3 regions of the Buttiauxella sp. S19-1 genome follow, and region 3 is predicted to be linked to each of the others. Evidence: predicted binding sites of a transcription regulator. Region 3 holds the regulator's gene; each other region holds the start of a gene.
The links. The regulator PurR, encoded in region 3, represses purine synthesis genes. The targets are predictions, from matches to a motif close to CANGCAAACGTTTGCNTG.

Region 1 (2,274 bases), on a different contig from region 3:
AGCCGCTATCAAAACTCTGATCAAGTGATTACCACTCCGGAAGCCGCCAGCCTGCAGTTCGGGCGTTATGCATTAACTGAAATACTGCAACGCCAGCCGGATCTGGATGCGGTTATTTGCAGCCATGAAGAAATTGCCCTGGGGATTATGTTTGAGTGCCAGCGCCGCTTGCTGAAAATTCCTGGAAACATCGCAGTCGCTTGTCTTGATGGCTCTGACAGTTGCGATCAAACCCATCCGACACTAACGTCCATACGTATAGATTATAAAAAAATGGGCAAAGAGGCGGGCAAGATGCTGATTGAGTTACTAAATAACGATGATGACGATGAGTTAGATGAATCACGTGTTGAGTTGTTCAACTACCAGGTTGAATTACGTCAAAGCACCTGAGCGCGGTCGTTGTAGGGCGGATAAGCTTGCGCCATCCGCCATCGTTCTTAAACCGTGATATTCCAACCCCGCGCACGCCACAACTCCGGCAACTGCGTTAAATCGGTAAACGTCGTTACTTTCGGGTGATCAATCGGCTGGTTGTGTGGGTCGGCGCAAAAATAGAAAACTTCCATGCCTGCGGCAATACCGGATTGCGCACCGGCCATAGAGTCATCCACCAGCACACAGTTTTTGACATCCACATTCATTGCCTCGGCGGCGTGGAACATCAGTGCCGGATCCGGTTTCCACGTCTGTATATCGTAGCCGCTAAACAGTTTGTCCGGGAAATGGTGGAGCATGCCGGTTTTGCCCAGTGAATGCTGCATTTTGCTGACCGGGCCGTTGGAAACGATACACATCGGCACGTTGATTTGCGCAATTAGTGCTGCTGCGCCGTCAATCTCTACCAGCTCGCTATCAAACAGACGCGAAACTTCGGCGCGATAAACCGGCTCCAGTTCATCTTTTGGCAAGTTCACTCCATAGCGGGTATTAATCGTGTCGATTATTTCGTAGAGCTTGATTCCCTTGAAAGTTTTGAAAACCTCCTCGAGCGCAAGTTCGATGCCGTATTGCGCAAACATATGCACGTAGGCTTTGGAGCAAATAACCTCACTATCAACCAGCGTGCCATCGCAGTCGAAGAACACCGCATCTATCCGGGACATACCGCTTCCTTATTTAAGAGTGAATACCTACTTTACCCAATTTGCAGAATTTTTGCGGCACGCAATCGTTGCCGTATAAGTAAATTCAATGAAAAAAAATTAGCGTGGGTCATTATGTTTGGGAATTTTTGGTATAGGATAACGACGGATTTTCCCTCTCAATGTTCGGAATTAACACTAATGAGCCAACCACAATCTACTCCGGCCGCAAATCCGGGGCTGCTCGAGCGCGTGTTTAAACTGCGCGAACACGGCACCACGGCACGCACTGAAGTGATCGCCGGTCTTACGACCTTCCTGACGATGGTGTATATCGTTTTCGTCAACCCGCAGATCCTTGGCGCCGCTGGTATGGATACCCAGGCCGTTTTTGTCACCACCTGTTTGATTGCCGCATTAGGTAGCATCCTGATGGGTATTTTCGCCAATCTGCCAGTCGCATTGGCTCCGGCAATGGGCCTGAACGCCTTCTTCGCCTTTGTGGTGGTAGGTGCGATGGGGATTTCCTGGCAAGTTGGGATGGGTGCCATTTTCTGGGGTGCAGTAGGCCTGCTGTTGCTGACAATCTTCCGTGTGCGTTACTGGATGATTGCGAACATTCCGGTGAGTTTGCGTGTCGGTATCACCAGCGGTATTGGTCTGTTCATCGGCATGATGGGCCTGAAAAATGCCGGCATCATCGTGGCTAATAAAGACACGCTGGTGGCCATCGGTAACCTGACTTCGCACAGCGTACTGCTTGGCGCGCTGGGCTTCTTTATCATCGCCATTCTTGCCTCGCGCAATATTCACGCTGCCGTGCTGGTTTCAATTGTAGTCACCACGCTGCTGGGCTGGATGATGGGCGACGTGCAATACCACGGTATTGTTTCCGCGCCACCAAGCGTGCTGTCTGTTGTGGGCCAGGTTGATTTAGCCGGTTCGCTGAACATTGGTCTGGCGGGTGTTATCTTCTCCTTTATGTTGGTTAACCTGTTTGACTCATCCGGCACGCTGATTGGCGTGACAGACAAAGCCGGGCTTGCCGACGAAAAAGGGAAATTCCCACGCATGAAGCAGGCGCTGTACGTTGATAGCGTGTCTTCAGTTGCGGGTGCATTTATCGGGACTTCTTCCGTTACCGCGTATATCGAAAGCTCTTCTGGCGTGTCTGTTGGCGGGCGTACTG
Region 2 (2,274 bases), on a different contig from region 3:
TCCTGCCGTTAAGCGACCCACATTTATGTTCGATTGTCTGGTCGTTGTCACCGCTGGAAGCGGAACGTCTGCAACAGGTGAGTGCTGAAGAATTTAACCAGGCGCTGTCGGTGGCATTCGATATGCGCCTTGGATTGTGTCACGTTGAAAGTGAACGCCAGGTGTTCCCGTTGACTGGCCGCTACGCGCGTAATTTTGCCGCGCACCGTCTGGCGCTGGTGGGCGACGCCGCACACACCATCCATCCGTTAGCCGGGCAGGGTGTGAACCTTGGGTTTATGGATGCCGCTGAACTGATTGATGAAGTGCGTCGTTTGCACCGCCAGGGTAAAGACATCGGCCAGTATTTATATCTACGGCGTTACGAGCGCAGCCGCAAGCACAGTGCGGCGATGATGCTTGCCAGCATGCAGGGTTTCCGTGACCTATTTGCCGGTCAACATCCGGCGAAGAAACTGCTGCGTGATATTGGCCTGAAACTGGCTGATACCCTTCCTGGTGTGAAATCAAAGCTTGTCCGTCAGGCGATGGGGCTACACGATTTACCGAGCTGGCTTCGTTAAACACTCCTCATACTTGCGAGTTGCAGCCGCAGCGCTGTAACTCGCATGACTTAGCGCATCCAGTGTGACTGAGATCACCTTCCCTCATTTGAAAAATTCTAATCTCACCCCTTATCTCGGATTACTTTTTCTCATCCCACGTTTTTAGCGTTGTAGTGAAATTGTTTCTGAAATGGTCGTAAATGTTAGCTAACACTAAATTTTGACTTAAACACTTCTTAATTATGCGCAGCGTCTCGCATTTTTGCAGTCGAATACTCTGCATCATGCCTCCCTGGTTTTGGTCATAAGCTAATGCAATGACGGTTTGTGCCTTATGGTTTACTCCCCCATTCAGTGGTAAGTTCAGACAAAAGGTAACGTTTGCGTCGCCCTCGGGATCGATGGTGATGCTGGGTTTCGTCTGACGAAAAGGAAAGCGAACAGCGCTTTTCAACCAGATGGTTAAAGAGGAAAAAATGACTCAAAAGACCCCTTTGTTTGAACAGCACAATCTCTGCGGTGCACGTATGGTGGATTTCCATGGCTGGATGATGCCATTGCACTATGGGTCGCAGATTGATGAGCACCACGCAGTGCGCAACGATGCCGGTATGTTTGATGTTTCACACATGACCATTGTTGATCTTAAAGGCAGCCGTACCCGCGAATTCCTCCGTTACTTAGTGGCAAACGACGTTGCCAAACTGACCCAGCCGGGTAAAGCCCTCTACACCGCCATGCTCAACGCCTCCGGCGGTGTCATCGATGACCTGATTATCTATTTCCAGAGCGAAGATTATTTCCGCCTGGTGGTGAATTCCGCCACGCGTGAAAAAGACCTGGCCTGGATTAATCAACACGCCGAACCGTTCAGCGTTTCTGTCACCGTGCGTGATGACCTGGCGCTGATTGCCGTTCAGGGGCCAAACGCTCAGGCCAAAGCTGCGCAGCTGTTTACCGAAGAACAGCGTAAAGCAGTGGCAGGCATGAAACCCTTCTTCGGTGTTCAGGCGGGTGACCTGTTTGTTGCTACCACCGGTTATACCGGCGAAGCGGGTTACGAAATTGCTATGCCAAATGAGAAAGCGGCCGAATTTTGGGCGCAACTCGTTGAGGTTGGCGTGAAGCCTTGCGGACTGGGCGCGCGTGACACACTACGTCTGGAATCCGGCATGAACCTCTACAGCCAGGAAATGGATGAAAGCGTTTCTCCACTGGCCGCCAATATGGGCTGGACCATCGCCTGGCAGCCAGAAGACCGCGATTTCATTGGCCGTGAAGCACTGGAACTCCAGCGCGAGAAAGGCACCGAACAGCTCGTTGGCTTGATCATGACCGAAAAAGGCGTATTACGTAATGAGCTGCCTGTTCGCTTTACGGATGAATCAGGCAACATTCATGAAGGCGTAATCACCAGCGGGACATTCTCACCAACGTTGGGCTACAGCATTGCTCTGGCACGCGTTCCTGCGGGCATTGGCGAAACAGCCATTGTGCAAATCCGTAACCGAGAAATGCCGGTAAAAGTGACTAAACCTATTTTTGTTCGCGGCGGTAAAGCTGTCGCGCAGTGAATTTCGAAATCAGGAGAAAAACAATGAGCAATGTGCCGAACGAATTGAAATACAGCAAAGAACACGAATGGCTGCGTAAAGAAGCTGATGGGTCTTACACCGTAGGTATCACCGAACACGCGCAAGAGCTGCTGGGCGATATGGTGTTTGTCGAC
Region 3 (2,274 bases):
TGTGGGATGCGCTGGCGGATGGACGCGTAGAAGTGGCGATTGGCGCGACTCAGGCGATTCCGGTTGGGGGGCGTTATGCCTTCCGTGATATGGGAACGTTGAGCTGGCGTTGCGTGGTGGCTTCCTCGCACCCACTGGCACAGTGCGACGGGACGTTAAGCGATGATGACCTGCGTGCCTGGCCATCGCTAGTTCTGGAAGATACTTCGCGTTCATTACCAAAACGAATTACCTGGCTGTTAGATAACCAGCGCCGCGTGGTAGTGCCTGATTGGGCGTCCGGTTCGGATTGCTTGAGCGCGGGGTTGTGTATCGGCATGGTGCCGTTACATATTGCCAAACCGTGGGTTGCTTCAGGGAAATGGCGCGAATTAACGCTGGATAATCCATTCCCTGACGCGGCATGTTGCCTGACATGGCAGCAAAACGATGCATCGCCAGCGTTGGCCTGGCTGTTGGATTACTTAGGCGATAGTGACACGATGAATCAGGAGTGGTTACAGGAGCCGCTGTAAGTCTGCTGGATGTCGCTTGCGCGACATCCGACACACACTTAGCGGCGATAATCGCGAAACGGGCCATCAGCCACAGAGCGGCGTTCAATCAGACGCGGGTGAACCTCAATCGACTGCGACTCTTCGCGTTTGTTGACGATTCTATCCAGCAGCATATTAAACGCCGTTTCCCCTAGCGAATCTTTCGGCTGGTGGATGGTGGTCAATGCTGGTGAGAAGTAACGCGCGTTGCGTACGTTGTCGTAACCGATAACGGAAATATCCTGCGGCACGCGCAGCCCCATTTCATCAGCAGCGCAAATAGCACCCATCGCCATAATGTCGCCGCCACAGAATACCGCTGTTGGGCGATGAGACTGGCCGATGATCTGCTGCATGGCGCGGTAACCTGATTCAGGTTCAAAGTCACCCTGAACAATCCAGTTTTCCGGAATGGAAATTCCCGCTTCTTCCAGTGCTTTCATAAAGCCTGCATGGCGGCCGCCACCGGTGTTACGTTCCATTTGCCCGGGAATGGCGCCAATTTCGCGGTGGCCGCGTTCAATCAAATAACGTCCAGCAAGATAACCGCCGTGGAAAGCGTTATCGACCACGGAGTCGGTGAAATCGGCACGAGCCTCGCCCCAGTCCATCACCACCATAGGGATGTGACGGTACTCTTCAAGCATGGTGAGCAATGATTCAGGATATTCAGAGCACATCACTAACAGGCCATCGACACGCTTTTGTGCCATCATCGATAAGTAAGCGCGCTGCTTTTCAAAGTTGTTGTGCGCGTTGCCCAAAATCAGGGTGTAGCCTTTTTCAAAGCAGCTATTTTCCACCGCTTCGATTATCTCGGCGAAATAGGGTGCTTCACTGGAAGTGGCAAGCAGACCAATCGTTTTGGTGTGATTAACTTTCAGGCTTCGTGCTACGGCGCTTGGCGAGTAGTGCAATTCTTTAATTGCTGCCCACACCGCATTGCGCGTTTCTTCCGCCACAAAACGGGTTTTGTTAATCACATGTGATACGGTTGTAGTGGAAACGTTTGCGCGCTTCGCCACGTCCTTGATTGTCGCCATTAAAATTCACTCCGGGCTATATCGTAAACCCTTGATTGCTATTATGTTAAACGTTTGCGTACGCTGACTCCACAGGCAACATGATGGTTGCAGGTATGCCGGGATTGCGACATAAAACGGGAGGAGGGCATTGAATTGACGATACGCAACAAATTAGCGAGGGATTTTGGCCTATCCAGGCGAAAAGTGGAAGAGGGAAAATTGATATCAGATTAAAACCTGGAGGATTTTTATCTCTGGTTGTGGGAAAATCACCCTGACACATCGATTGTATGGATATAAAAGGAGTTTAATGATGAGCACCGATTTGAAATTTTCAATCACGACGACGGTAATTGTTTTGGCTTTGATTGTTTTCGGCGCACTAACTGCCGTACTGCACTGATTTTTACGCTTTGATCAAGATGGGCCGCAAATCGCGGCCCATTTACTTTTGCATTAAGCTGCTAAATTCTTCGCAACAAACGCCCAGTTCACCAGCGCCCAGAAATGCTCAAGGTAGCCAGCACGAGCATTGCGGTAGTCGATGTAGTACGCATGTTCCCACACATCCACAGTCAACAGCGGTTTAGCTGCAGTCGTCAGTGGGGTGCCAGCGTTAGAGGTAGAAACAATCGCTAATGCGCCATCTTCCTGTTTAACCAGCCATGTCCAGCCAGCACCGAAGTTCTTGATAGCAGCATCAGTAAATTGCT

Region 1: MES37_RS06935 (NCS2 family permease) is a predicted target of PurR. The motif match lies at 1,165-1,182, and genes of this name have one in related genera.
Region 2: gcvT (glycine cleavage system aminomethyltransferase GcvT) is a predicted target of PurR. The motif match lies at 916-933, and genes of this name have one in related genera.

The regions. Positions count from the first base shown of each region.
Region 1 is NZ_JAHWLU010000019.1:24,742-27,015, forward strand. It holds gene MES37_RS06925 (LacI family DNA-binding transcriptional regulator) at 1-393, shown strand, start outside; gene yieH (6-phosphogluconate phosphatase) at 441-1,106, opposite strand; gene MES37_RS06935 (NCS2 family permease) at 1,287-2,274, shown strand, end outside.
Region 2 is NZ_JAHWLU010000024.1:19,930-22,203, forward strand. It holds gene ubiI (FAD-dependent 2-octaprenylphenol hydroxylase) at 1-563, shown strand, start outside; gene gcvT (glycine cleavage system aminomethyltransferase GcvT) at 1,022-2,119, shown strand; gene gcvH (glycine cleavage system protein GcvH) at 2,143-2,274, shown strand, end outside.
Region 3 is NZ_JAHWLU010000063.1:11,843-14,116, reverse strand. It holds gene punR (DNA-binding transcriptional activator PunR) at 1-515, shown strand, start outside; gene purR (HTH-type transcriptional repressor PurR) at 554-1,579, opposite strand; gene cydH (cytochrome bd-I oxidase subunit CydH) at 1,872-1,964, shown strand; gene sodB (superoxide dismutase [Fe]) at 2,018-2,274, opposite strand, start outside.